DNA from 2 places in the Nitrospira japonica genome. Region 2 is predicted to be linked to the other one. Evidence: riboswitches for the same ligand, from Rfam matches in the RefSeq annotation. Region 2 holds a riboswitch; the other holds the start of a gene.
The links. A riboswitch is a leader RNA that binds a small molecule or an ion and turns the genes downstream of it on or off. The one in region 2 is predicted to bind cobalamin.
Positions count from the first base shown of each region.

Region 1: another riboswitch for cobalamin. It lies ahead of NSJP_RS07685 (ribonucleoside-diphosphate reductase subunit alpha); the one in region 2 lies ahead of NSJP_RS16210 (TonB-dependent receptor plug domain-containing protein).

Region 1 is NZ_LT828648.1:1,605,828-1,625,788, reverse strand. Features, by position in the region: gene NSJP_RS07765 (efflux RND transporter permease subunit) at 1-2,326, shown strand, start outside; gene NSJP_RS07760 (SCP2 sterol-binding domain-containing protein) at 2,336-2,671, opposite strand; partial or broken gene speD (S-adenosylmethionine decarboxylase) at 2,737-3,081, opposite strand; gene NSJP_RS07750 (FAD-binding oxidoreductase) at 3,682-4,389, opposite strand; gene NSJP_RS07745 (DUF2914 domain-containing protein) at 4,502-5,608, opposite strand; gene NSJP_RS07740 (hypothetical protein) at 5,805-6,866, opposite strand; gene NSJP_RS07735 (YajG family lipoprotein) at 6,893-7,540, opposite strand; gene NSJP_RS07730 (hypothetical protein) at 7,637-8,266, opposite strand; gene NSJP_RS07725 (hypothetical protein) at 8,345-8,719, opposite strand; gene NSJP_RS07720 (hypothetical protein) at 8,789-9,121, opposite strand; gene NSJP_RS07710 (FAD-binding oxidoreductase) at 9,493-10,833, opposite strand; gene cfa (cyclopropane fatty acyl phospholipid synthase) at 10,838-11,947, opposite strand; gene NSJP_RS07700 (acyl-CoA desaturase) at 11,991-12,890, opposite strand; gene NSJP_RS20065 (cysteine-rich CWC family protein) at 13,409-13,714, opposite strand; gene NSJP_RS07690 (ribonucleotide-diphosphate reductase subunit beta) at 13,805-14,827, opposite strand; gene NSJP_RS07685 (ribonucleoside-diphosphate reductase subunit alpha) at 14,824-17,265, opposite strand; cobalamin riboswitch at 17,519-17,726, opposite strand; gene NSJP_RS07680 (antibiotic biosynthesis monooxygenase family protein) at 17,771-18,067, opposite strand; gene NSJP_RS07670 (polyprenyl synthetase family protein) at 18,726-19,616, shown strand; gene hpnA (hopanoid-associated sugar epimerase) at 19,706-19,961, shown strand, end outside.
Region 2 is NZ_LT828648.1:3,415,325-3,424,728, forward strand. Features, by position in the region: gene NSJP_RS16190 (FAD-dependent oxidoreductase) at 1-762, opposite strand, end outside; gene NSJP_RS16195 (methyltransferase domain-containing protein) at 1,148-2,146, shown strand; gene NSJP_RS16200 (cob(I)yrinic acid a,c-diamide adenosyltransferase) at 2,611-3,204, opposite strand; gene NSJP_RS16205 (cysteine-rich CWC family protein) at 3,214-3,423, opposite strand; gene NSJP_RS16210 (TonB-dependent receptor plug domain-containing protein) at 3,432-5,543, opposite strand; cobalamin riboswitch at 5,568-5,740, opposite strand; gene NSJP_RS16215 (carbon-nitrogen hydrolase family protein) at 5,859-6,641, opposite strand; gene NSJP_RS16220 (ABC transporter ATP-binding protein) at 6,638-7,528, opposite strand; gene NSJP_RS16225 (FecCD family ABC transporter permease) at 7,525-8,577, opposite strand; gene NSJP_RS16230 (ABC transporter substrate-binding protein) at 8,676-9,404, opposite strand, start outside.

The DNA of each region.
Region 1 (19,961 bases), 1.8 Mb from region 2:
GATCGCCAACACCGTCGAGGTGGTGGATGCGCTGCGGGCCTCGCTTCCCAAGATGCTCGGCATTCCACCCGACGTCACGCTGGGCATTTCCTTCGATCAATCGGTGTACATCCGCCAGTCCATCAGCAATCTGATCGAGCAGGCCCTGCACGGCTCCCTGTTGGCCGCGGCCGTCATTCTGATCTTTCTGAGGAATCTGACGAGCACCCTGATCATCTCCGTGGCCATTCCGCTCTCCATCATGGTGACCTTCATCGTCCTCTATTTCACGGGACAAACGTTGAACGTGTTCACGCTCGGCGGTCTCGCGCTCGGGATCGGACGGCTGGTCGACGACTCGATCGTGGAATTGGAAAACATCCAGCGACATCTCAATGCCACTCCCAGACGCTGGGATGCGATTCTGGAGGCCGCCCGCGAGGTCGCGATGCCCATCCTGGCGTCGACCGTCACGACCGTGGTGGTCTTCCTTCCGATGTTTTTCGTGGTCGGCATCGCCCGGCTCCTGCTGATTCCGCTGACGCTGACCATCGCCATCTCGCTCTTCACGTCGTTTTTTGTCTCGCGCACCGTCACGCCGGCGCTCTGCTACAAGTTTCTCAAACCTGAGCACGAATCCCATCGACGGATGCCCGAGTGGTTCGTGCGGCTCATGGCCTGGAGCCGCGAGCGGTACGAGTCGCTGGATCGGGGATTTGAAGAGTCGCTGCGATGGGTCCTGTGTCATCGCCGGATATTCATCCTCGGCATCGTGGCCATCTTCGGTTTGAGCCTGGCGCTCGTGCCGATGATCGGCACGGAATTCCTTCCCGTATCGGACGAAAGTCAATTCCGCATCGTGCTGCGGGCACCGGTGGGACAGCGCGTGGAAAAGACCGAGCACCAGGTGGCTCAAGTCGAACGGGTCCTGCGCGCGAACATTCCGCCTCACGAACTCGAAACCATCGTTTCGAGCACGGGCGTGCTCGCACAGGGCCGTTCCTCCCTGTTCAATCCCAATACCGGCCCGCACACGTCGATCATCTCCGTTTACTTGAAACCGCCGGACATGCGGACCCGTAATCAGGTGCAAATCATGAATGACGTGCGGCCGGCAGTGGTCAAGCTCTTTCCCGGTGTGGCCATGTTTTTCGACCCGGGCGGGCTGGTCAAACGGGTGACGAGCTTCGGCTCGCAAAAATCGGTAGACGTGGAAATCTACGGCTATGACTTTGAGAAGGCCCGCGGCGTCATCCGGGACGTCGAGGCGCTCATGCACCAGACTCCCGGCCTGGCCGACATCGAGGTCAGTCGTGAAGAAAATTATCCGGAAGTGAATGTGGTCGTGGATCGGGAAAAAGCCGCGCTGCTTGGAATCAGCGAAACGGACATCGCCAACGCCGTCTTATTTTCGTTGAACGGCAACGGGCAAACGGACCCCATCATTTATACCGATCCGCAGAACGGCAACGAGTACTACATCAGCGCGTGGCTGGCCGAAGACCATCGCAAAGACCTGACCGACCTGGAGAACATCATCCTGACCGCCAGCAACAAGGAGCCGGTGCTCCTGAAAAACGTCGCCTCGCTCAAGCTCAATGCCGGGCCGGTCAAGATCGACCGCAAGTATTTCCAACGGGTCATCCATATCACGGCCAACCCGTTGAATCGGGACCTCGGCGCGATCGCCGCCGACCTCGAGGCCGGATTCTCCCGTCTGCAGCTGCCAACCGGTTTCAGCATCAAACTGGCCGGTCAAATCCAGCAGCAGCGCGAAACCTTCACCGGCCTGTTGTTTGCCACGGTGCTGGCCTTGATCCTGGTCTATATGGTCATGGCGGCCCAATTCAAATCGCTGATCGATCCGTTCATTATCATGTTTTCGGTTCCGATGGGCTTCCCCGGCGTCATTTTGGCGCTGTTCCTGACCGACACGACCCTGTCCACCACGTCGATGATGGGCATCATCATGATGTTGGGTATCGTCGTCTCCAATGGCGTGTTGCTCGTGGATTACACGAACGTCTTGCGCCGCAAGGGAACCCAGCTCCATCAGGCCGTGATCACTGCCGCCAGGACCAGACTTCGCCCTATCCTCATGACGTCCTTGGCCACCGTGTTCGGATTGATCCCCATGGCAATCGGCTGGGGAACCGGCGGAGAGACCAATGCCCCCTTGGCCCGAGCTGTGGTGGGCGGTCTCAGCCTCTCCACCTTGCTGACCCTCTTTCTCGTACCGACGATGTATTTGATTCTCGAGGAGCGGTTTCCGAGGCCCCTTGTCGACGAGCAGCCAGGTGGGGGCGACCTACCGGCGCAATCCTCGATTGAGCCGCTAAGAGGATAGTCGGCCTGTCTACGACCCAATACCGGGAAAGAGCGCGCGCAATTGAAGCGCCAGTCCCAGATCTCCCATGATCCTCAACTTGCCGGACATGGCGGCCATTTGACCGCTCAATTGCCCGGTGAGGACCTTGATACAATCCTCGCCCGCCATGGCCAGCGTCACATGCGGATCGTCGTGCTTCCCCTCGTTGACCCGGCACGCGCCCTGGCTGACGGTCAGGAAGTAGTTCCCGCCCTCGATGCCGCTCAAGTCGAACTGATAGACGGCCTCCAGGCCTTCGGCCGCGTCTGTGTCGAGTTTCTCGGGCAGATGCCGGAAGAATTCTTTGAGTGTCGGAGGCTTCATGAAGCCGCACGAAGGCGGAAGTGATGCGGAGCCGGGAGCCGATTACGCGGCTCCCGGCAAACTCGTTAATATCGAAGCGTGACGGTCGCCGTGCTGCGACGGGCCTTGAAAAAATCCTTCGAAAAGGCCTCCACGACGGCGGGGTCATACCCCTTGCAGCTGAAAATATCCAAATAGGCGTTGTTGGTATCGTTGGCGAAATGCCCGCTGATCAGCGAGGTCGAAATCAGTTGTACCATCGAATAGCCGGCGACACGACCCGAGCCGAAATCGACGACCTGACACTCACCGAACCGCTTCATGCCGATCAGCTCGCAGAGTTCCACGACGTAACGGCGAATATGTTCCGCATTGCGAATCAAATCCGGTTGGCAGTCTTGGAGATCCACGGCGGTGCAGAGTCCCCACGCCTTCCCCTCTCCCACCATTTCGTGGGCTTGAACGGGCGAGGAAGTCGTCGGGGCACTCGATGGCAAAATCGTCGATTCCGATCCAACGGTTACGCTCATAGGATATTCCGCCTTTCTGTGATGTGGTGGGAAAACCGTTTGAATGTTTGCACTATAACATGATTCGTTCGGATGCAGGACTCGGGCAGAAAAAAAATCTGTTTCGTCCGCTGCTGAATCGCGACGATTGGTTGACAAGCTTCTCGACGCTCGGACACAATGCTCCCCATGTCGTCGTCGTCTGCAACGCCGCCCCCGTCCGGTTCTGCTCCCGTTCTCTCCGAGCTTCCCGATCGCCTATGCACCTGGTGCAAGATTTCGATGAAGAAACGGCTCGTGGGAGGAGGACAATTCGTTCACTACACCTGCCCAAAGTGCATCTTTCAACACACCACCCGGTTGGGGCCGAAACCCCAAGCATCGCCAAAACACTAGTCCATGACGCGGAGGCCAGCGGCCCCGCTCACCCGTCCACCCATCGGACTGTGGGGACAGTGGTTTCCGCTCTATGTGGACGCGTGAGCGATGCGAGAATGCCGCTAGAATGCGATTCACCGCCTGTCAGTAGTACTTCTCCCGATAGATCGGGCACAACCCTTTCGCCTGAATCAGGGCCGTCACATCCTTGATCATCGCGCCGTTACCACATAGATACACGGAAAGGTCACGCACCGACGTCACCCGGTCCCGGACCAACTCCGTGACTCGTCCCCTGACCCCCGTCCAGTCCGGACCAGGCTGCGAGAGGCAGGTGACGAACGAAAACCTCGGGAAGCGGGAGGCCAGCCCGTCCAGTTCCTCCCGGTAATACAGGTCCCGCTCGTATCTGAGGCCCCAGAAAAGGGTGACAGGCTGAGAACTCTGCCGCTCCAATTCCGAAACAATCATGGACCAAAGAGGAGCGATGCCGGTCCCCGTGGCGACACAGAGCATCCGTCGGTTGGAATCCTCTCGCAGGTAGAACGACCCGGCCGGGCCCTTGAACCGGACGGCATCACCCGTCCGAAGACCATAGAGATACTGCGAACCCGGCCCCCCCTGCACCAAATTAAAGACCAAGGTCACCCGATCCCCGATCGAGGGGGGAGACGCAATGGAATAGGGCCGGACCACGGGTTGGGGGAGACCGGCCTTCGGCACCTCAAACGAAATGAACTGTCCGGCCTTGAAGGAAAGACGAGACGGTTCGTGCAAGGCCAGTTCCAGTTCACGAACATCATGCGTCAAGTCTCGAATTCGACAGACTTCCGCTTGGTAGGTCAACGTCACCGCCGATCCGCCTTTGTTTCAAGCTGTTCCCGAATACCGTACCACAGACGTCTTGGGGTCGTCCGTCGGGATGGTTCGATGCGAATGTCAGGCAGATGGATGTGCACACGCATTAATAGAAGGTCGTGACCAACGGCCCCATCCCGTAGTCTTGTTCCACGGTGACGGAGACCCGGCCGATGATACGGCCGTCCTCGGATTCCACGTCGACGCGCCACTCTCCCGAGTCGAGTCGCTGCTTGAACGTGTAGGCCCGGTATCCGCCCTCTCGTCCTCCGGAAATCCTGACCGGGATGCGATCCGCATGGGTAAACGGCCTATCGTGCCGGGCTCGGAAATACCAGTGATGATACACCGTCGTATTGAGCGATACCGGCGCAAACACCGCCGTAAAGCAATAGACCGGCTCATCAGCAGGGAACACAGTATCGGACCGCTTCCACACTTCGTACCACTTCTTGGCGTAGGACAGCTCAAACCGGTCGTCGCTTTTCTTCACCTCGTGATAGATGCCTCCGAACTTCAACGACAGCGGCACCGGCGGAATCCAATTGAGAAAGTAGAACGACACCAGTAGGGCGATGAGTGCGAGCGCGGGCGCAGTGACTCCGACCGCCTCACGCCGGGATCGGTCCGGGTTGTTCCGATAGATCAGCTCCACGACCCGCAGGGTGACCAGGCCGCTGAGCACCGCGCCGAGCAGGAACATCGCCGCATTCATCAGGCCGGTCATGACGGGCAGGAAGAAGGTGAAGAACGAGAAACACACGAGCGCATAGAGGCTCACGGTCAACCGCAGATTCGAGAGCCGGTCCCGTAGGAACTCGTTGCCGACCAATAGGAGGACCAGCAGGCCGAAAAACACGGCCGTACCGGTCAGCGACGCACTGCGGGAATAAAAGACGGCATAGGCGCTGAAGAGCCCGCCGAGCAGGAACTGGCTGACCATTGGATAATAGGGCCGGCTGCCGAGCGTCCATCGGACGAGCGGGGGGAATGAGGCCAGCTGCGCGCGATCGGGAGGCGGCTCGATTCCCAACCGGCCGGTCAGCACGATCAGGGTTCCGAGCAACAGAATGTAGAGCAGCAACAGTAAGTTGTCCTGCAGCCGGTCGATACGCGTCAAGGTCAGCGTGTCATAGGTCACGCCGGAGAAGAAAAACACGGCCGGCATGAACGGCTTGGCGAGAATCGATTGAACCTTCCCGAGCGGGCTCATGGGCCCACTGTGCTGAATCGCCAAGAATTGATCAACGAAAAATACTCTTTGCGATTCGCATTGAGATTTCGTACAGAATGTTCAAAAAGCCCACCGGCGAGGCCGCAGCGAGTGAAACCCTGAGGCGTACGGTTCCGGGTACGTCGAGGGTTTGAGCGATGCGAGAACGATGCCCGTAGGCTTTTTCAACATTCTGTCAGATGAAGGCGGGGAGCGGTGCATACACGACCGGGTACCCGACTAGTCGCTCCAGCCATCCGGCCATCTGCTCCTCGGGCAACGGGGCCCGATTCAAGCGGACTTCCAAGTGAAACCCTGCGCCGGTCCCCATGACTCCCACAATGGCCGACGCGTCGTCCTGTTCCGGAATCAAGTCCTGCGTTTGAAATTCGCAGAGTGTGGCATAGAGCCGGCCCTCCGGTTCGATCACGCTCCGGATCTCCGGCAGGTCGTCCAGGGGACAATGCACCGAACACCGATAGGCCAAGCCGGCCTGTGGCTCGATGGCCGCAAATTCGCCGAGCGCTTCTTCGGAAAAACCGGTCAGGTAGGCCCGGACGCCGGCAGGCTCGGGGGCAAACGTCGCCGCCAGCCGGCTGGCTGGGACCAGGAACTCATAGGCATCCGTGGTGTTGTACTCGAACTGGCAGGGGCCGAAGGCGTCGGGCCAGGAACAAAAAAACGGGACATGCGGATCGACCGGATGCAAGACGACCTGCTGCTTGTCAATCGCCGTTTCAACCGGCACTTCGAGCGAGGTGATGGCCTCGAGGAACGCGGTACGGCGCTCTTCCAGCCATTGCTCCCGCCGGTCGTCCCCTCTGGTCTCTCCGGGGCTGATGACCTCCCTCGTTTGGAGACGTACGCGCACGAATGAATGGGCGTGGCGAAAACCGAGCCAGAGCATGTTGCGGCTTTCGTGATGGACCAGCGGCTCGCGATTGCGCCAAGGGTGGCTGATCGAACAGTAGGTGCCGAGATTCTGATGTCGCTGATAGACCGTGTGATAGGCCCCCGCCAGCAGGAAAAAATCCCCTCGCCAGCCGCTTCGCACGTGCACCAGGGTGACGTCTTCCGTGGCCCAGGCGTCGAGACCGTCCAGATCCTCCGGCGCTTCTACCTTCCAATCCTCGACGTAACAGATGACGTCCTTGGCCGCAACCGCCGGCTTCAGGCCCAGGGTGGCCAGCCGATCGCCCACGGCCAATACCTGCCCGAACGACAGGGGCGTGGTCGTTTCCCAGCGACGTTCCCGCACTGGCGTCCTCCTCTCCCATCGTCCTCCTATCGGCTGGGCCGGAGCGTGCGCTGTGAAATCGTCGTGTCCTCGACATACCGATCGATCGTGTCCTTGATGGTCGCAGTGAGCACTTTCTGTATGTCGCTATCCGTGAACCAAAAGACGGTGTCGGTCTGCGCGCCCTCGATCGTGCGATTGGTGGTCGTCTTATCCGCGTTGTTGTGCGCTGAAATCGTCACCTTGCTGCTGGACGTCAGCGCCGTCGAGAACATCCGGCTCTTGGCGTTGGCGGATAAGTCGACGATCTGCCCGGTAATCACGATGTCCGCCGAGTTTTCTGAGCCGGCCGGCAACACCCGGACATCCCACGACCGGTCATGCCACCCCCTGGCCCGCAGCCGCTCCGCCAGCGCTTGCGCATAGGCGTCGCCCGGCTTGTCGCCCTTCGTGTTGAAATAGGTGACTCCGCCCCAGAGATGCGTCCGCATACCGACGCGGCTCTTCTCCATGCGCCGGTCCTCGAACGGGACAACCACGATCTTGACCGCTTCGGGCTCCGCCATCTGTGCGGGCATCGGCTTGGGAACGACATCCAAATGAACGGTCTGGCCGCTTCCACCGCAACCGGACCCGATCAGTCCCCCCACCAGCAACACCATCACCGCCCCGGCACGCATCAACACCTTATCCATTTGACCTCCTTGCGCATCGACAGCCGCATCATTGAGTCCGTGAGAAAGAATGGCGCTAGTCTACCGAAATCCCTATGCCTTCACAAACAGGGAATTTCAAGAGGAGACGATGGGACTCAGGGCGGCAAAGGCCTCCCGGGCGAGCGATGCCAAGTCTCCTTGGCGGACCCGGGCATCGCCGAGAGGAACATACCGCCCGATTTTCAGGAATCCCCGCTCAGCCACGACAGCGGCGACCGTTGCCTTGCGGTCATGGGTGAGAGGAAGCGTGTATCCCTCTCCGCATTTCCATTCCCAGAGCGTCGGCGCCGTGGACAACTCCAGATGCCGGCCGGCGACGGAATGGAAACGATCCACGAGATTCTTCTTGTATTGCTTCACGAGCCGCCCTTCCAGAATCCAGACAAAGACCACATGGTGGCCCCACCAGACAAGCGTTCGGAATGTGTACTTGTCCGATCCTTGAAAGTGTTTGGGACAATCGAGGTATTGATACGGGCAAGATTCGAGGTGTTCGCCCTTCACGAATTGGTGATGCGTCGCGTCGAAATCGGAAGGGGCCAGCAGACGCGAGCGCGTCAGTTCGTCGCGAAGCGCAACGTGCGAGGCCTCCAGCATCGTTCGGATCTTTGCCGAGATCCGCTGCTTCTTGCGAAAGAATTCGCCGTCGGCAAGCAGGACTGTTTCCTCGTCGGTAAACGAGCCCGAACGATCCAGGGGATTCATTGCAGTCGCTCCACGTCCACGATGAACCGGACCGTCGATCCCGGGAAACCGCGTCCGGGAAACGTCTCTTCGGCCCCGTCACTTTTGGTGCGTCTCAAAGGCCGTCACCGCCACGGCATAATGCCTGCGGCATTCCGCACAACGGATCAAGACCAAATCCTTGAACACATCCATGTCCCGGAGCGACAAGGCCGCCGCATGGGCCCGGAGACACTCCGTCAGCCGTACCTCGCCCTCGTCGGGATCGCCGGGCCGTTCGGGGTCCTGCGGGTCGGCCGATACCACCGAGGCTCTGACCGTGACCGATCCCAATGCCAAATGATGAACGGATCGACAGGAACTGCAGCTCAGAATAAGCGTGCGGTCTGCTCCCATCCGTTTGACCGCGATGCAGAGCGGATGTACCGACCAGCATTGCTGGAGAAACGCCCCGCTGTGAAAGACCTCGGCCATTTGTCTCTCTTCCGACCGTGCAGGTTGGCAACCGATCGCGACGAGCCCACGAGCCCGGTTATGAACCGGTCACAGTTTCCACAGCGCCACCATGATCATGGCGCCCATGATATAGGGAATCACGCAGGCATACAGCACGACGGCGCGGGCCTGCTCGTGCGATCCGGTTCGCGTTCGATGTTCCTTATAGACGAATTCATAGCACAGGACGAGCACCGTCAGCGTCAAGGCTGCGGCCCGACTCGTTCTCGGCCAGGTGTACTGGCCGCTGATGAGAAAATTTGCCGTGAAGAATCCGCTGGAGAAGAGAATCAGCGGGGCCAGAACGTAGTGCACGCTCTGCGCCAACACCTGCTGCCATCTCGGGTCATCGGAAGATCGGCCGAAGTCGGGGTCGGTCACGAGCCCACGGCCACCGGCTGCTCCGCCGTCGGGGGGACGGAGGCGGCCTTCTCCGCAGCGCGGCAGGTTTTGCAGATACGCGGACGAGCCTTGAGGAACGACACCTTGCCGCTGGCCAGGCAACTGTAGTGGACGAACTCGTCGCAAACGCTGCAGCGGGACCAGCCTCCACGAAGCATCGTTTTGTCGCGATAGAGCCCTAACTGGCACACCTTGCACTGTCGCGGCTCGATCGGAAGGAGCATCGGCTCCCAATCACCACCAGCTTTCCTAATGCTCATAGGGAGGCAGTATAGCCAAGCGGGCTCCCGAATGACAAGCGGCCGGAAAATCGGCGGGCGTCCCAGCCGGCAGTTCCGGTACGGCGAACGTCAGAGCTTGAGCACACATTTTTCATAGAGACCCTTCAGCCGTTTCCCCGGATCGTACAGGCCCTTCAAACGGCGATAGGCCTCGCCATTGTACAGCCGATCGAATTCTTCCCGAGAATAATACGAGGTCGAATACAGCGACTTATGGCCGCGAAGATCCCGAACCGTCTCTTCGACCAGCTTATTGAAATGCCCGTCGCCGTGACGGCTCTTGACCGTATCCCAGAAACCGAAATTGACATAGGGCATGCCGGGTTCCATGGGATACAGACTGTACGAACGGGCGGGATCGCGAACCGCGACCGGACAGAGCCAGACCGGCGTGATGCCGATGCGCTCGTTGAAGAACCGCGCAAATCGTGGGGCCTGTTCGATCGGAATCTCCACGTCTTGAATGACGGCCTCCTGACGGCCTTCGATCATCTTCAGGGCCAATTGCGCGACCCGTGAGCCGTGGGCCCGCTTCCACAACCTCCAGTACACTCCGGAATTGAGCCGCTCTTTGCCCCATAACCGGCGCATGATCGGATATTGCAGCAGGAAATGCTTGGAGCACCAGAACCAATCCGTATCCCAACGCCAGAGATAGTCGTGTGTGATCAGGTAATCGGTCGTCTTCTCCGTGATGGACCGGTAGTACATCTGCAGATAGGTGTAATCGCTCAGCCATTCCGCCTGGCCGACGAAGATTCCCGTCGTCAGGTAGAACGTCCGCCCGTCGAACATCGTGCCGTCCACGAAATCGGCGCCGCCCTGGCGGCAGGCGTCCGCCATGGCCTCAAAATACCGATCCGGATCCGTAAAGCGGCGGTGCGTCAGCTTCACGAAGGGTTTGATCGGAATCAGATCGATGACGGTGCGCAACGCATAGCCCAGCGTGCCGTAGGAATTGGGAAACCCGAAGAACAGGTCGCGATGATCGTTGTCGGCGGTCGCCGTGACGACGCGCCCGTCGGAGAGCAGGACGTCGAGTTCACGCATGGTCTCGTGAACGAACCCGTATCGGAACGATGAAGATTCGATGCCGATCCCCGCGATCGCGCCGCCGACCGTGATGGACTTGAGCTGCGGCACCACCGCCGGCATCAATTGGAATGGCAAGGTTTCGCGGACCAGTTCTTCGTACGTCGTCAGGGCTTCCACTTCCGCGGTCCGAGCCTGTTCGTCGATGCGAATGACGTGACGAAACTCCCGCAGATCGAGCCGAGGTTTGGCGGATCCGGTCCGATGCCGGAAGAGATTGGAAGTGGATTTCTCCAGCGAAAGTCCCTCGGAACCGAGGGACTGCATGCTCGCGGCGGCGCGCGCCCGCTTCTCGGCATACGCGTCAAAAGGAATCATGCGCTTATCGTACCGGCTCGTATCCCCCCAACGCACCGTGCTTGGACAGCACGACCTGCCAGAGGTGAATACGGCGGGCGCGGAAGGCCCCGGCCAGCGACAGGAGGTAGTACCGCCACATCCGGCGGAACCGTTCGTCGAATTTCGCCTTGAGCTCGTCCCAATGCCGGTCCACGTTCTCCTGCCATGCCACGAGCGTGCGGTCGTAATCGGGCCCGAAATTGTGCCAGTCCTCCAACACCAAGAGTCCGTCCATCGCCGCACTGAGCTGCGCGACGGAAGGGAGCATCCCGCCGGGGAAAATGTACTTGTCGAACCAGGGATCGGCCGTCGAGACCGACGCGTTGTTCCCGATCGTATGGAGCAGAAAGAGTCCGCGGCGCTTCAGCGTCCGATGGACCGTTTCCATGAGCGTCCGGTAATTCTTGTATCCCACGTGCTCGCACAGGCCGATGGCCGCGACCTTGTCGAACTCGCCCGAGGCGCTCCGGTAGTCGCCCTGAATCACCTCGACCGGAAGGTCCTCGCACCACTTGCGTGCATAGCTCACTTGTTGTTCGGAAATATTGTAGGCCGTCACGCTGCATCCGTAGTGAGTCGCGGCATAGCGGGCGAAGCCGCCCCATCCGCACCCGAGCTCCAGGACCCGTTCTCCCTTCTGAAGGTGCAGTTTTCTGCAGATGAGGTCCAGCTTGTGCTTCTGCGCCGTCTCCAGATCCTGGGCCCGTTTCCAATAGGCGCAGGTATACTGCATGTGCGGGCCGAGCATTTTTTCATAGAAGGCATTGTCCAGATCATAATGCTGCTGGGCAACCCGCTTCGAAAGCCGCATGTTCTGCATGTTGAACAGCCGCGCCTTCAATGCGTTCATGATCAGGTATTTGTCGACGACGGCGTGATCCAGCGGCACATCGTGGAACTTGGCGAAGAAGTCGTCCAAGCGCCGCGAATCCCACCAGCCGTCCATGTAGGATTCGCCCAATCCCAACGACCCTTCCGCCAGCACCCGGGCATAGAAACGGTCGTCGTGGACACGGATGTCGCCCGGCTCCGGTCCATCGACCTGGATGCCGGCCTTTTCAAGCAAACTCTCGATCGTGGATTTTTGACTCATGATCCGCTGTTCAGAATGGCCGACGGCACCCGCCATGACAACCCTATCGGAGGGCGGCCGGTGCCTGGGGGCCGTCCGATCGGAAGGACAGCTCGGTGGCGATGGTCGCGGCTTTGATCTGCGGGGGCGGCGTGCGGATGTCCCATACAAGCCCAACCCACGACAGGACGACGAGGACGTAGTAGGACAGGTCCACCTCCCACCAGAACCAACCTTGATTGGCTGCAATCTGATAGTGGTGGTGATTGTTGTGCCAGCCTTCCCCGCAGCAAAGGAGAGCGAGGATGAGGCTGTTTCTGCTTCCGTCACCGGATCGGTATCGAACGGTCCCGAACAAATGAGTCAGTGAATTGATGAAGAACGTGCAATGGTAGAGCGCCGTTGTGGAGATGAAGAAGCCCCAGACCAACCCCGGAAATCCCCAGAGCAAATAGAGCAGGCCGCCGTAGACAAACGGGGGAAGAAAATAGAACCGATCCAGGAACCGAATCTCAGGATAGCGGCTCAGGTCCTTCACCAGGGTCAAGTCGGTCTTGACGTGATCATCCGAGAGGATCCAGCCGACGTGCGAATACCAGAACCCCCGCTGCAGAGGGGAATGGAAATCTTCTTTCCGATCCGAATACTTATGGTGATGGCGGTGATGGGCGGCCCACCACAACACGCCCTTCTGTGCCGACGTCATGGCCCAAAACGCCAGTAGAAATTGAAACATCCGGCTCGTCTTGAACGACCGGTGCGAGAAATAGCGGTGATACCCCGCCGTGACGCCGATCATCCTCACGTAGTAACTCACGACGGCCAGGACAACCCATTCCCATCGTACACCCGTCAGGATTGCGGCAAGACAGAGCAAGTGGATGGCAACGAACGGGAGCGACTCCCACCAGCAGAAGCCGGGAGATTTAGGCGGGATCGACTGATCGGGACTGGTAGCTACCACGGGGCCCTCTGAGAGCATCTGCCAATCGCTAATCGCACCGATTCTCGTCCGACCGTTCTCTCAACGGACCCCAAATGCGTCACATGGAGACTCGGAAGCGGAATGACCCACGAAGAACCGAATAACATCCTTGACCAAAACCTTGCGAAAGCCGGTAAGTAGACGACACACAGCCACTGCTCAGACAAGCGTGTCTGCCCCTGCCGGACGCGCTATACAATCATCCACCACCCGAGCGCGACGACGCCGAACAGCAGTGGTGCCGTGACTTGGTGGGCATTAAGCCGCTCCTGATCACCCGGCGGGATGGGTAATGACTCTAAGATATCTGTTTTTGAAATTCAAGGCCAGCGCAATCGGATTGAGCAGAAATCCCGAAAAAGATCTTACCACGGCACGGCCCGGAGCCGAAGCCCTCGAGGGAGCGTGACGGAGGGGAGAGACGCAGGGGGGCAGACCGTGGACAGATACCTACAACGAAGAGGCCTCGCGCCTGCGCTGCATCGACGGCCTCGCCACTACCTCCACGTTCGAATACGATCGTGAATCTTTGCCAACTCGACCATCGAGGAATGGGGCTCCGATAGACAAATCCGACAAAGGCAGGCCTGCCCCTCGGATCCGCATCGGACACGATCGAGGACCTCCGGTGCAATGGATGACTCGAAACACCAACAGGCTCTGCTGCCGGCCGCCATCCCGCATTCATTCCCCTGTCCGCAGCGCGGGCACTTGGCCGGATCGAACTCCGAGACGCTCACGCCGGCGCACCGGCGAAGCGGCTTGGAACCACCCCAGCCGCCTCGACTTCCGCCCACCCGCATGCCCTGAGTCCGCAATCCGGATCCACACGGGGTCGCGCCGGCGGCCAAACCCGCCCGCCTGCCACGCAACCCGGCGCCGGGTATCGTCCGTCAGAATGCCGCATCGAAGGCTACGTCTCCGGTCACGCCCACCTGATACGCGGACACACGCCGTTCAAAGAAATTCGCCACTTCCTGCACATCCTGAAGATCCATGAACGTGAAAGGATTTTTCGCCCCGTACCGTTTCCGGAGGCCGAGGGTCGTCAGTCGTTGATCCGCCACAAACTGCAGATACTGCCGCACGTCGCGCAAGGAGAGGCCCGCCACGCCTCCACCCAAGAGATCTTCGGCAAACGCGGTCTCGCAGGCGACGGCTTCGTCCATCATCAGCCCGATATCGGCCTCGAACGCTCCGTCGAACAGCTCCGGTTCTTCACGGCGGACTTGACTGACCACCTCGAAGGCAAAGGCCATATGGGCGCTTTCGTCTCGAAAGACCCAGTTGGTCCCGCTCGCAAGCCCGTGCAACAGGCCGCGTGACCGGAGGAAATACACATAGGCGAACGCGGCGAAGAAAAAGAGTCCCTCGATGCAGGCGGCGAAGCAGACCAGATTCCTCAAAAATCGGCTCCGCTTCTCACGGGAATCCAGGGCATCGAGTCGGTGGATCGAATCCATCCACCGGAAGCAAAATTCGGCTTTTCGCCGGATCGAGGGAATGGTTTCCACGGCGGCAAACGCCGAGAACCGCTCGTCAGGGTCGGGCACGTACGTGTCGAGCAGCGTCAAATAAAATTGGACGTGCAGGGCCTCCTCATAGAGCTGCCGGGACAAATACATCCGCGCCTCCGGCGCGTTGATGTGCTCGTACAGATTGAGGACCAGATTGTTGGCCACGATCGAATCGCCGGTGGCGAAGAATGCGACGAGCCGCTGCACCAGGTGACGTTCGGCGGCGCTCATCTTCGTGCGCAGATCGCCCACGTCGGTCGAAAAGTCCACTTCTTCCACGGTCCAGGTGTTCTTGATCGCCGAGCGATACATGTCGAAGAATACGGGATACGCCATGGGGCGGAGTGTCAGGCACATACCGGGATCGAGCAGCCGCGCCGGCCGTTTGACGTGGCTCATTGGCAAGCCTCGCAGCTTCCGGGATTCTCGAGCGAACAGGCCACGGCGTCCGTGCCCCGTTCGCCTGGCGACTTTTGCGGCGCGGCGTCGACCGTGGCTTTCGCGATGCGCGTGGCGGGCCGGGAACGCAGGTAGTACGTCGTCTTCAATCCCTTCTTCCACCCGTAGAAATACATGCTCGACAATTGGCCGATGTTCGGATTTTCAATGAACAGATTGAGCGATTGACTTTGGTCGATGAAGGCTCCCCTATCGGCCGCCATGTCGATGAGGGACCGCATCGGAATCTCCCAGGCGGTCCGATACAGGGTTCGCAGGTCGCTCGGCAGTTCATTGAGCCCTTGCGCGGAGCCTTCGGCCAGCTTGAGGCGCGCCCGCGTCTCGCTGTTCCACAGGCCGAGCCGCTTCAGGTCCGCGACGAGATACCGGTTCACTTGGAGAAAGTCCCCGGAGAGCGTTTCCCGCTTGAACAGGTTCGAGACCTGCGGCTCGATGCATTCGTAACATCCGGCGATCGACGCAATCGTGGCGGTGGGCGCGATCGCGACCAGAAGCGAATTTCGCAGCCCATGCGTCGCGATCCGCGTCCGGAGCGCGCTCCATCGCGCCGGATCGCTCGGTTCGATGCCCCAGGCGTCGAATTGCAGTTCGCCTCGCGCCGCCCTCGTGTCCTCGAACGCGGGATGACGGCCCTTCGTGATCGCGAGATCCACCGAAGCCGAGAGCGCGTGGTAGTAAATGTCTTCGGCAATGCGGGCAGACAATGCGCGCGCCTCCGGAGCGTCGAAGGAAAGCCGCATTTGAAACAACACGTCCTGCAGGCCCATGACCCCGAGCCCGACCGGCCGCCAGCGCAGATTGGACGACCGGGCCGCGGTGATCGGGTAATAATTCAAGTCGATGACGCGATCGAGCTGATACACCGCGCATCGCACGGTACGGCCCATTTTCTCGAAATCGAACGAGACGGCGCCGTCGGAGCCGGCCGCGGTATGGCGGGCAAGATTGATCGAGCCAAGGTTGCAGACGGCCGTTTCGTCCCGCGACGTCACCTCGAGGATTTCGGTGCAGAGGTTCGACAGATGAACGGTCCGCCCCGGCAACGCGGTCTGGTTACAGGCACGGTTCGACTTGTCCTTGAACGTCATCCACCCGTTGCCGGTCTGCGCGAGCGTCCGCATCATTCGCGCATACAGCTCGCGCGCCTTGATGGCTTTTACCGCGAGCCCGGCCTCTTCCGCCCGGACGTACGCCCGCTCGAACTCTTCACCGTAAAGATCCGGCAGTTCCGGAACGGTCTTCGGATCGAACAGACTCCAATCAGCGTCGGCTTCCACACGCCTCATGAAGAGATCCGGAATCCAATTGGCAAGGTTCAGATTGTGGGTTCTGGAAGCTTCGTCGCCCGTGTTGTCGCGCAGTTCCAGAAACTCTTCGACGTCGGCGTGCCACGGCTCGAGATACACGCAACAGGCGCCTTTACGCTTTCCACCCTGATTGACCGCGGCAACGGAGGCGTCGAGCGTCTTCAGCCAGGGGATGATTCCGTTCGAGTGTCCGTTCGTGCTCTCGATCAAGGAGCCGCGCGAGCGCACACGATGATACGCCAGACCGATGCCTCCCGAGAACTTCGACAGCATCGCCACGTCCGTGTAGCGTTGATAGATATGCTCGAGGTGGTCGTCGGGCGAATCGAGCAAGAAGCAGCTCGACAACTGCTCGTGCTTCGTCCCGGCATTGAACAGGGTCGGCGAGCTCGGAAGGTATTCCAAAGATGACAACAACCGGTACAGTTCCAGCGCGTCGGAGACGGTCTCTGACAGCGCGCAGGCGATGCGCAGGAAGAACTGCTGCGGCGTCTCGATCACTTGCCGGGTCGCCGGGTGTTTGAGCAAATACCGGTCGTACACGGTACGCAACCCGAAATATTCGAACTCACGGTCCCGCTTCGGATCGAGCGCATCGTTCAACTTGCGGCTGTTTTGCGAGACGAAGTGTTGAAGCCGCTCGTTCACCAATCCCAGGCGATACCCGGCGGCGACGGACTGGGAGAACGCGTGGATCTCCTGATTCCGCACCTCCTTGTCGATGTAAGTCGCCAGCAACCGGGCGGCGAGTCTTGCGTACTGGGGTTCCTCCACGATCAGGGCAGCAGCCGTCTGGATCGAAAGCCGGTCGAGTTCGCGCGTCGTCGCCCCGTCGTACAGGCCGCTGATGGTCTTGGTCGCGATCCGAAGCGGATCGATGTCCGAGAGGCCGCCGCAGCAGCGCTCCACGGCACGGACGATCTTCATGACGTCGACCGGTTCCGTCGACCCGTTGCGCTTCTTCACCCGCATGGTGTGCTGGGAAGACACCTCATCGTTCCCGCCATGTGGAGAGAGGGGTGAATCTGAGACGGCGAGACTCTCGATGCTCTCGGTTGGTTCACTGGGCATGCACGTCCTCCTCGTTGGGTCGGGTAGCGCAAAGGATGCCCCTTTGCGGCGAACCGCGAGAAGTCGTTGCCGGCCGAAACGCGTGAGGGAATCAACACGGTTCCGAGACCGACCGCCACCCCCGCGGGTGAGAATACAGCTGTAGAAGGATGTTGGTCGTGAACCAAGAACGGAAGGCAGGATGACAGTCCGAACCAGCTCAGACCTACGGTCCTCCCTCGAGGCTTCCAGGTCGAACCGGTTTCGGTTGTCTCTCCGTCACCGGGTGCTGGCAGGTCTTCGGGCTTGCGAGCGCTTCGGCTGTCGCCGGATTCCTACTCTCCACCGCTTCCCGGCCGGAAGGCCAGTGCGTAATCGTGGAGTCGTTCTCGCTTACCGCTGCGGGGCAGCCCCGGATTCGCACCGGGTTCCCTTTTGCTCACTGAATAGGAGATCAGTGAACCAGCACGGGCGGAGTCTATAGTCGGCCCCTGGTGAAGTCAAGCACGCGCGACCGGACGCTCGATCAATATTCAAACGCGACGCGGTAGAGCGCCGGCACCATCTCGACGCCCAGCTGCGCCAGCTTGGCTTTCATCGGCGTGACGCTCTTCTCATACGCCTTCCAGTAGATTTCTTCGTTGTCCCAAATCGCGATGTTGATGAAATTGAACTTGCTGTCCGGCTTGAGGCTTCGATGAAACTTCCCGCTGATGAAGCCAGGCTGGGAGGTAATGTCGGCCTTCACGTCCTCCCACCATTTCACGAACGCCTCTTCCTGCCCCTTCGGAACCGAGAACACGTTGATCAGCGTCACCGCCATGATGCACCTCCCCAGGATCAGTACGGTCGATCGAGTTCACCAGGTATCATTATGCTGTCGTCGTACAGAGCGATGAAAGGGGTGTGAGCGCGGGTCCTGTCGCGGCAACCAGCCCCCTGGTGCTCGCTCCACCCATCCCCCAGCGGGTCCCTTCCGCTCCGCGCGACGGGGCACCCGGTCACCGCGACACCCGCGCCAAGCAAGATATAGGTTGAGGGAGCAAGAATGCGTGCACGTTTGAGGTGAATCGGGCCACCTTCATGCGGCTCCAGCATATCGACGGAATACCCGTTTCAGTTTTCCGAACAATGATGAAGCCTGGGTAGAGAGACCACGAGGTCTGCTACCTAAGCGGCCATTGGGACTTGTGTTTCCGCTGATGCCGAGTTATGCGGCCTGCTCCGGGCAGGTGGCGTCGCTGTCCGCAGATCCATTCAAGCGTCGCTTGGAATGGATCCAGTTGCGGCGCCAAGCATCAACGAGGCTAACAGCGGCCAACAAGGCCCAGGCCTCAGCGAAGGTAGCAGACCGAAGCCCGATGGCACAGCTGCGTGACCGAGAGCATTCGTCTTCCACATCTCTGTTTGACACTCCAAAATCCATTTGCTACTCTCCGCGCCGTTCCTTCCCTTTGATATCAAACACCGCTTTCAACCCCATGAACATCAAGGATTATCTCGAACACAAACAGGTCGAAGTCGATCGGTTTCTCGATCAGGTTACGCCGGCCGCGACGCTGCCCCCGACCACGCTTCACGAAAGCATGCGCTACAGCCTCATGGCGGGTGGAAAACGGATCCGCCCGATCCTGGCGATCGCGGCGGCTGAGGCGGTGGAAACCAACCCGCCCGGCTTGATGGCGGTCGCCTGCTCCCTGGAATTCATCCATACCTATTCGCTGATCCACGACGATCTGCCGTCGATGGACAACGACGACTTTCGCCGCGGCAAGCCGACCAACCACAAAGTGTACGGCGATGCCATGGCGATCCTGGCCGGCGATGCGCTGCTCACGATGGCCTTCGATCTCTGCAGCCGGCCCGATCTGATGAAGGGCTGCGATCCGACCAGACAAGTCCGTTTGATTCAGGAGCTAGCCTATGGCTCCGGTCACGCCGGCATGGTCGGGGGACAGGTATTCGACATTCAGGCGGAAAACCGGGACATCGACTTGGCCGCGCTCCAGAACATCCATAAACACAAAACCGGCATGCTGATCCGCGCCGCGGTACGAATGGGCGCGATCGCGGCCGGAGCCACCGACCGCCAACTCAACGACATGACGGGCTACGCTGAGGACATCGGACTGGCCTTTCAAGTCGCCGACGACGTGCTGAACGTCACCGGCACCCGGGAAGAGCTGGGCAAGAATCCGAACACGGACGCCGAGCGCGGCAAGAAGACCTATCCGACCTTTTATGGAGTCGACGGCGCAAAGAAGTTCGCCGACGAATGCGTGGCCCGGGCGATCGGCCGCCTGTCCTCCTTCGGCCAATCCGCCGATCCGCTTCGCGAGATCGCCCGATACATCACGTCCAGAAAGAACTGAAGGGCCGATAGCTGACAGCTGATGGCCGACGGCCGACGAACGTTCGCTCCTGCCATACGCCATCAGCCATTCGCCATCAGCTCCTCACTATGAAGGTTCTCGTCACAGGAGCCAGCGGGTTCGTCGGAGGCGCGGTGGCGCGTGCACTGGTGCAAGCCGGGACCGAGGTTCGCCTGCTCGTCCGCGCCGACTCGGATCGGCAGAACTTCGACGGATTACCGGTGGAACCCGTCACCGGCGATCTGAGGGACCAGGCCTCATTGCGCCGGGCCCTGTCCGGCTGCCGGCAGCTCTACCACATCGCCGCCCACTATGCCCTGTGGGCCAAGGACCCGTCCATTTTTT
Region 2 (9,404 bases):
TGCGATCTGGCTCCAGGTCTGCTGGAGCGCAGGGATACCACGCTGTTTCACGGCTTCCATCGAATCTTTGGGAATCATGTATAAGATGTATGCCTTCTTTCCAGTGACCGGAAACAGTCCCAAGATGGTCTTATTCCCAACGTAGTAGGACGTGTCCGCGATCTGATCGTCCGACTCCAGTATCGCAATCAGATATCCATCCCCATAGAGATGCAGATCGACGGGGATCTTGAGAGCTTCTCGCACTTTCGAAAACGCTCCGTCAGCACCGACGACAACCTTTGCACGAATCGTGAGTGGGCCATCCCGTCCTTCAGCCGATATTCCGACAACCCGCTCGTCCTCGCGTATGAGTCCCGTGAAGGAGGTTCCGTAGTGAAGTGCCACGCTCTTCTGTTGCTGTATTGCCGCGATGATCGCATGGTGTGCTACGTTGGCAAGGGTCACGATGGCGCGGTTATACGGTGGCGGCAAGTCGCCATAGTCAATGCTGCAAAGACGCGTGCCCCCGGCTCGGCAAAAATGAAACAGCCGCACGGACAGCGTAGCATCGGCCGGCAGTGACGATAAGACGCCCAAACGGTCGAGAACCGCTTGCCCGTTTGGTTGGATAATCTCACCCCGCAAACTCTTGGATGGACTGCCTGCCTGATCGACCACCACTGTGCGAATGTTTTGCTTTGCCAGTGCCAGGGCTAAAACGGCACCGCCGCCACCCGCACCGACAATCGCTACGTCCGTTTCGATCATTCCCTTATTCATGGCGAGATGATACTCCACGGGCCGGAACTCGATATCTTTTCTCGTTTCTCATGGCAGCGGCGTTCGCGAACAACTACCAAATACCACACTCCAAATACCTTGCGCAGCTCTATTCAAGGCTACCATCTGAAACATACCGTCGAACGGATCGGTCTCATTAGGATCTGCTCCGCATCTTTGAGGACTCCTTGAAATGAGGAACTCAGCCAGCTTCCCAAACCCTTCGCTTTGACTTAACCGCTCTGCCGAGGCTAATCTACACCACTTTTCGCCTCTGTTGGCACATCAATAATAGGGACGGGATAGGTGTTCTTTAGATTGCTCCCGCCACTCTCTTGCACTGTGAGTGGACGTGAATGACATCACGCTTCTTGAGACATTCGACATGATGAACATGTTCATATTGGTGATCGTCTCTCTTCTGGTCTTATTGCTGATCGGACTCGTGCTGTACTTGCTGTTTCCTCGCAAGTATCACTCCGCCGATTCTGTCGCCAATTCTTATGATGACTGGACCAATGACGGCATTCTGGAGTTCTACTGGGGCGAGCATATTCACCTGGGGCACTATGGCTCTCCGCCCCACAAGAAGGATTTTCTCAAAGCCAAGTCAGACTTTGTGCATGAAATGGCACGTTGGGGTGGGTTAGACAAGCTTCCCGCCGGCACGACGGTTTTGGACGTGGGCTGCGGCATTGGCGGAAGCAGCCGCATTCTAGCACGGGACTATGGCTTTGCCGTGACAGGAATCACCCTCAGCCCTCAGCAAGTCAGGCGCGCTCAAGAACTGACCTCCCCGGAGGTGAACGCCCACTTTCAGGTCGATGATGCGCTGGCCCTTTCGTTCCCTGATGCCAGTTTTGATGTGGTCTGGTCGGTCGAGGCAGGACCGCACATGCCGGACAAGGCACGGTTTGCGCGAGAGTTATTGCGCGTTCTGAAACCGGGTGGAATTCTGGTTGTTGCCGATTGGAATCAGCGGGACGACCGCCGGGTTCCACTCAACTTCTGGGAAAAGCCAGTGATGCGGCAACTGCTGGATCAGTGGTCTCATCCGGCGTTTTCCAGCATCGAACGGTTCTCAGAATTATTGGAGGAAACCGGACTGGTGGCGGGTGAAGTCACCACGGCAGATTGGACTGCCGAGACCTTACCCTCCTGGGTCGATTCGATCTGGCAGGGAGCTGTCCGCCCGGCAGGGCTCGTTCGGTTTGGCATGGTCGGGGTAATTAAATCATTGCGAGAAGTGCCTACGTTCCTGTTGATGCGTCTGGCATTTGGGACAGGGTTGTGTCGCTTTGGCATGTTTCGGGCCGTGCATGCCAATGTCCCTGCGAGTGAGATATTGTCTACACAGACGGGCAACAGGTGTGTCCGATCATAACTGGCGTTTGATGCCCCAAGAAACTCATCACTGAGCTCAGGTTCTTACAGGACCCGCGAAGGCTCCATTCTCGGCACAGTCAAAAGTGTTTCGTCGCGGCGGCTCCGGTTCGCAGCATTGAACAACTAGACCAATAATATCCAGATCTATTTCCTCTCCCTCTCTCAGATCCGGGTGTGCTTCCAGAATGCCATGAAGGATCAATGCCGGATGCTCTGATAACTTCATCAAGGTCGGTCATCGCGTGATCATCCATCGCCCGAAACTCACCCTCGCACTCATCGACACGCCGCAATACAGAGGCCCGCGCAGTCGGATCCCATAGCCGATCCTCCCACAGTCAATCACTCGGGCCGAGAATGTTTCATCTCCGACTGCAGTCGGATACCAACCCCTATTCGTCAGACCGATTTCTTGGAGTGGCAATTCTTCCCACGTCATGCCTGAGGGGATGCTTTTGCTTTCTAGTCCGTCTCATCGGCATTGCGCTGCCAGAGGAATTCAGGCTCTCCGCGCTGTTTGGCCGCCCATCGAGCCAGCACGAACAGGGCGTCGCTCAGGCGATTCAGAAACTTGTTCATTTGCGGATCGACGGCCTCTTCTTTGGCCAAACGAACACCGATGCGCTCGGCCCGCCGGCAGATCGTTCTGGCCTGATGGAGCGTCGCCGAGACCTTTCCCCCTCCGGGCAGGATAAACTCCTTGAGGGGGGCCAGGTCTTTCTGACACCGGTCGATCATCCGTTCAAGCCGCACCACATCCGGCGCGGTGATGGTCGGCATATTCTTGAATGACTGACCGGGGGCCGTCGCCAGAATGCTGCCGAGATCGAAGAGCTTGTTCTGTATCCAACGAAGGTCTTCTTCAAGCTGCCTGGCCGAATCCGTAGCGCCGCTCGATTCGTCGTTCATCGCTCGGACGAGACCGACCGATGCGTTCAACTCATCCACCGTGCCGTACGCCTCCACGCGCAAGCTGTCTTTCCAAACCTGCTGACCGCCGGCCAGCCTTGTCTGCCCCGCGTCCCCCGTTCTCGTATACACCTTGGTAATTCGCATTCGATATCCTCATGTGGGTGAGGAAGGATCGGACACCGATCCCTCCTCACCGGCCACGACGTTCGTCAAACACTCACGGCAGAGGCAGTCCGTAAACGCCCGCTCGATCCGAACCATCTGCCGGTCGGTGATGCCCATCTGCCCGCACCAACAGCCGTATTGCCCGCACTCGAAGGAGCGGCCACAGCGTTCACAGATCTTCCAGACAGGACCTCGCACAGCCCCCTCTAGAGCGGGACGTCGAAATTCACCCTGACGCCTCCGAACACCGATCGGATCGGAGTTCCGAAGAACAACACTTCTTCGTACTTCTGATTGAAAATATTATCGGCCCTTCCATACACTTGAATGCTCTTCGTGACATTATAGGTCGCGGAGGCGTTGAAGACATAGAACGAGGGCACGGACTGTTGATTGCTCACGTCGTTGAAGCGTTGACCTGCGTACCGCCCCTCCAGATTGGCTCTGAACGCTTCGACCGGCTGGTAGCTCAAAATCGTGGACCATTGATGCAACGGCCACTGTGGCAAGCGGGTATCGGCATTGTTCGTCAAATTTTCCGTGCTCGTGTAGGTATATTGGAACTGCAAATCAAGACTCTTGATCCACGGCCGGTCGCGCACGAGCTGCAGCTTCGCGCTCGCCTCGACACCTTCCGCTCTGGCTGCGCCGATGTTCTGAGCACAAAATCCAAACGTCGTAAAGCCACATCCGACCGGATCGAAAACCGACAGAATCAGATTTTGATAGCGGTTCCAAAAGTATCCCGCACTGAGGACTACACGATCGTTGAACAGATACTGCTCGAGGGCCGCATCCATGCTTTTGCTCTTCTCCGGCTGTAGATTGGGATTCCCGAAATCCGGAAAGAACAGTTGATTGATGGTCGGCGCCCTGAATCCTGTCCCATAGCTGCCGCGCAGCTTGGTACCAGTTTCCTTGATCAAATAGCCTCCCGTGAAGCGGTAGGTCGTCGCGCTGCCGAATACATTGTATTCGTCCTGCCGGATGCCCGCCGTTCCGAACAATCGATCCCAGAGATTCAATTTAGCCTCGGCAAATCCGGCGTTGCTACTGATGTTCTTGCTCGGGATCGTCGTGGTGCCGGCCAGCGTATCGAAATTTTCTCCGATCTGTTCGCGGAATTGATACCCCGCGGTGACGGCGAGGGGTTTGGCTATCTGGAAGTCATGCTGCCATTCGATGCGGTTGCTGGTCGTGTTGATTTGAGAGTTGAACGGAAAGGGCACGCCCTCTGCCCCTGTTACGAGATTGCGCTCGACCGTCCCGGACACGGTACTGAGGCTTTCGGTGGCCCGCGCCAACGTCAGTTTTTGGGACCACCAATTCGTAATAGGCTGCATATAGCTGCCCGAATACACATACTGCTGACTTTGCGTCTTGGCACCGAGTATGTCGGCAGGGTCCGAACCGAAGGTACTCGGGTTGAAGGCAAATCCGTCCAGGTTGGTGATGCTGTTCATCCAACGAAAATTGAACTCCAATCGGCCGTCTTTTGGCAGATCGACGCCGAGCCGAACGGACCCTTGCCAATTGTGAAATCCGTCCCGCTCGCTTGCTCCCCGCCGATAGTTGATGGCCGAGAAACTCGCTGCATCCCAGCGGGTCAGCGCCGCCGCGACATCGAACGCCCCTTTCTTTCCTGAAATGTTGGCACCCTCACGAATCGTCGTAAACGAGCCGTACTCGACGAACGCGCCGATGTTCGGCGTGTCGCGCCCTCGCTTGGTAGTAATGTTGATCACGCCGCCCATGGCATCTGAGCCCCACATCATGCCCTGGCTGCCTCTCAAGATTTCAATCCGCTCGATGTTGTCGCTCGTCAGGTTGGCAAAATCATACGAGCCGAGCGTCGCGCTATTGACGATCGCTCCGTCGATCAACACCAGCGTTTGCTCGGGTGTCCCTCCACGCATCCGCACGCCGACGGTGGTCCCAGGACCTCCGCTTTGAAAGACGGCCAGTCCCTGCGCCCAGCGTAACGCTTCCGCGACGGTTCTCACTCTGCGTTGTTCCATCTGCTCGCCGGTCATGACTTCCACCGCGCTGGTGACTTGCTTGACGGGCACTTCCGTCTTCGTGGCACTGACGATGACTTCCGGAGCTTCGAGAACCGTTGATCGATCGACTGGCATACTTTCAGGAGGCGCAGCAGCGGGTTCCCCGGCTTGGTCAGGTACCGGTGACTCGGCGGAAATAGGACCTGCCCCCTGGCCAGGTATTGGCGCTTCTTCGGCGGAAGCGGCATGGAGGGGAACGAAAATGCCCAGTGCAAACACGAGCGCTCGAAACCCGAACGAAACGGAACACGGCGACATGAGAACCTCCCTTTGGCTCGAAGGGTGCTACTTCCTCCGTCAGTTGGGTCTCCTGACTCACGGATCGACGTTTCCCTGCGCCTTCCCATGGAACGACGTCCACAGTGGCGTTGCGGCAGGGTCACTCCCCGTTTACAGTGGCGGCACCGTGATGGATTCTCACCATCTTCCCCGGCGCTGACGGCGTATGTTCGACTGGTCCCTTCTTAGAATACTGTTACGCACCCACACGTTTTTGCAGAAGGAGCGGGTGCAACGTCCTCCTGCGCGCATGCAAACGATCTTCTCTCCAGGATTCTCACGTGCTCCATGTGATCAGCCCGGAAGATAGACTGTTTGATATGCGGCTGACAGCGGTTTCATTGCGACGAAGTCCCATTCACACGTCAGGACGGCGGAACGATCGGATGTATAGGACAAAATTCGCTTCCCGTTCTTCACGGCAAGACTCGGGGCTTTCAAAAAATCGAGGGTCCGCTCCGTACCGGTGCGGTTGCAAACAATCAAAGGAAGGCCGGTCTCTTCGGTTCGTGCTTCCCATTCACCGTTCGGACCATGGATGCCCGGACCCCACGAAGCAGGTGAAATGATCATTTGCGCTCCGTCCGTCTTGAGTGCATCCGTCAGATGTCTCGTATAGACATCGCTGCAGATCGGGAGACCGACCTTGACGCCGTCGCATTCCACTGCAGCGACGCGGTCGCCGGGCATCGACCACGATAGAGAGTCACTCTTGACGTTGATCTTGCGATGCCTGCCGATAATCCGACCGTCCGGGTCGATGACAAACACGGAGTTGTAGAGCTTCCGCCCTTCTCGCTCCGGAATCGCGAGAAACACCGTACAGCGGAGTGTTTTCACGAGCTGGCAGAACCGCTGCATCCATGGATCCGGCTGCGGTTGAATCCACTCGGTTCCGACGACCTGTGGAAACTGCAGCCCGCACACCGTAAGCTCGGGCGTCACAATCCACTGTGCACCGGTCTTAGCCGCGAGTTTCACGGCTTCGACGGTGACAGATCGATTGCGCTCGATGTCCCCCGGTACCAGGAGAAGATGGAGCAATGCGATCTTTCGACGATCGATTCCAATCATCATGTCACCATGTCGCGGCTGGGCAGCGTGACGCGTGGCAGCCCTGAAACAGGGTGGCAATCCACAAGAACCCGGCATCGATACACCGCTTCCAGCACGTCCCGCTGAACCACCTCGGAGGGAACGCCAAGCCGGACGACTTGTCCCCGATCAAGGAGCAGCACCCGGTCGCAATACTGGCTGGCCAAGTTCAGATCGTGGGACACCAGCACGATCGTCAGACCCCGCTCCTGTTTCAGCCGGTGCAGCAGGACGCAGATGCCGACCTGATGCTGGAGATCGAGAAAGGCCGTGGGTTCGTCCAGCAACAGCACACGCGGCTCTTGGGTCAGAGCTCGGGCAATCACCACACGCTGCCGCTCCCCGCCGGAAAGTTCCGTCACCCGTCGTGTCGCCAGTTTCCAAACATCCATTGTCACCATCGCCTGCTGCGCGATGGCGCGATCGCCCGGACTATCCCATCCGAATCCCAGATCCCAGGGCGCCCGATGCCGATGAGGGAATCGTCCCATCAGGACCGTCTCGGTGACGGTAAAGGGAAACGTCTGAGACGTGTCCTGTGGGACAAATCCGACGTCCCGCGCCACGTCTTCCTGCCTCAACTCAGTCAGCCGATTTCCAAAGAGTCTGATGGTGCCCTGTTGCTCCGGAATAATCCGGGCAAGCAACTTCAGCAACGACGTCTTACCAGATCCATTCGGCCCGACAATGCCCAGCATTTCACCAGGCTTCACAGAGAAGCTGACATCGCGCAAGGCCCACTGGGGCGCATCTGGGTCCATGCGGCCGTAGTGAAACCGGACCGAGCGGGCGTCATACACCGGGAACGGCCCTCTGTCGACGGACTCCGACGGCTCGCTGCTGAGATCATGTCCCGGATACGCAGTCACGACATTCGATCTTTCCGCCAGGCCAGAAGATAGACGAAGAACGGTCCGCCGACCAATGCCGTCATGATGCCGACCGGCAACTCCGAAGGCGACACGACCGTCCGAGCGAAGGTATCCGCAACCATCAAAAACGTGCCGCCGATCAGGGCGGAGGCCGGCATGACGAGACGATGATCCGCCCCGACCATTAGACGTACGGCATGGGGAATCACCATGCCAATGAAGCCCACCATGCCGCTGACAGAGACGACGGCCCCGGTCATCAGAGCCGAAAACAGGAGAATACGCCGCTTCGCCAACTCCGTGTCGACCCCCAGCGATCGGGCCGGTTCTTCCCCGTATGCCATGACGTTCAGCACGTTGACCTGCCCAAACAACAGAGTCAAACAGACCGCGGCGTAGAGAGAGAACACCAGCAGCGTCGGATATGCCGGCGCCATGAGGGACCCCATGAGCCAGATCATCATGCCGAAGGAACGGTTGGGATCCATGATCGACGTAATGAACATGATCAGCGCCGAAAAAATCGCATTGAGAATGACGCCGGCCAACAACACACTGTGGATGGGCAACCGATCGTAACTTGCGGCCATCCGATACATCAGGGCCAGCGCCACCACGCTGCCCGCGAATCCACAGAGCGGCAATGCCGACATGGCCATCACGGTCGTCCCAACGCCGAACAGAACGGCGACGGATACGCCGAGCGCGGCGCCGCTCGAGACACCGAGCACGTACGGATCGGCCAACGGATTGCGCAGCAGCGCCTGCAGAGCCACTCCGACCGCCGCCAGGCAACCACCGACGAGAAACCCCAGGAAGATTCTCGGCAGACGCACCTGCAGCAGAATCGTCGCCATCACATCCGACTCGCTCCGACGATCGCTCGTGGCTTCGACCATTCGGGCAAAGATGCGCGCCATTTCGTTGAGACCGACAAACTGCGTTCCAAATTGGAGACACAGCAGGGCCAGGAGCGCGGCCAGCACCAGCAACATTCCAATGACCGCCGTCCAACGGCCTGCGCCCAGTGTCGACTTTCGAAACACTTCATCGTCGGCGAACGCGGCGGGTGCCGTCTTCGGTTCTGGTACTGGAGGAGGAAGGCCAACCGATGCGGAGGGCGAAGAATGGTCGGATGGCGACATCATGGCAAGGGAGCGGCGTTGTCCGAGAGAGAAACCTCGGGATGAATCGCTCGCGCCAGGAGCTCCAACCCTTCGACCACACGAGGGCCGGGACGGTTGAGCGCATCCGACGACACCTCACGCAATTGCCGGTGTCGGACGGCAGACAGACTGCTCCAGCGGTTCCATTCGTTCTGCTCGCTCTTTGGAACGCTTTCCACAGGACCGACGGGAAAAATGATGACCTCCGGGTCTTCCTGCAGCACCGTTTCAATGCTGAGCGTCGGATAGGGGGACGCAGCGCCATGCGCCACGTTGATCCCGCCGGCCAATCCGATCATCTGGTGAATGTAACTTCCGGGACCGACCGTGATGAGCGGATGACTGTTCAGCACGTACAGCACGCGCTTCTTGTTCGATGCCGCGATCTGTTTCGCAACTGCGGCAATGCGTTCTCGCATCCGACCCGTCACCTCATCGGACACCTTCGTCTTATTGAATATTTTCCCCAAACTTTGAATCTGCATCAGGATGTCGTCGACGGTCTTCGCGTCCATCAGAAACACGGGAATTTTCAACTCTTCCAGCTTGGCGACGACATCGGATCGGAGAAACTCCTGCGGCGCGACGATCATGTCCGGCCGAAGCGCGATGAGCGCTTCAAGATTGTGTCGCGCATAACCCACCTTCGGTTTCGACAGGGCGGCTGCCGGGAAGTCACACAGTTCCGTGACGCCGACGATTTGCTC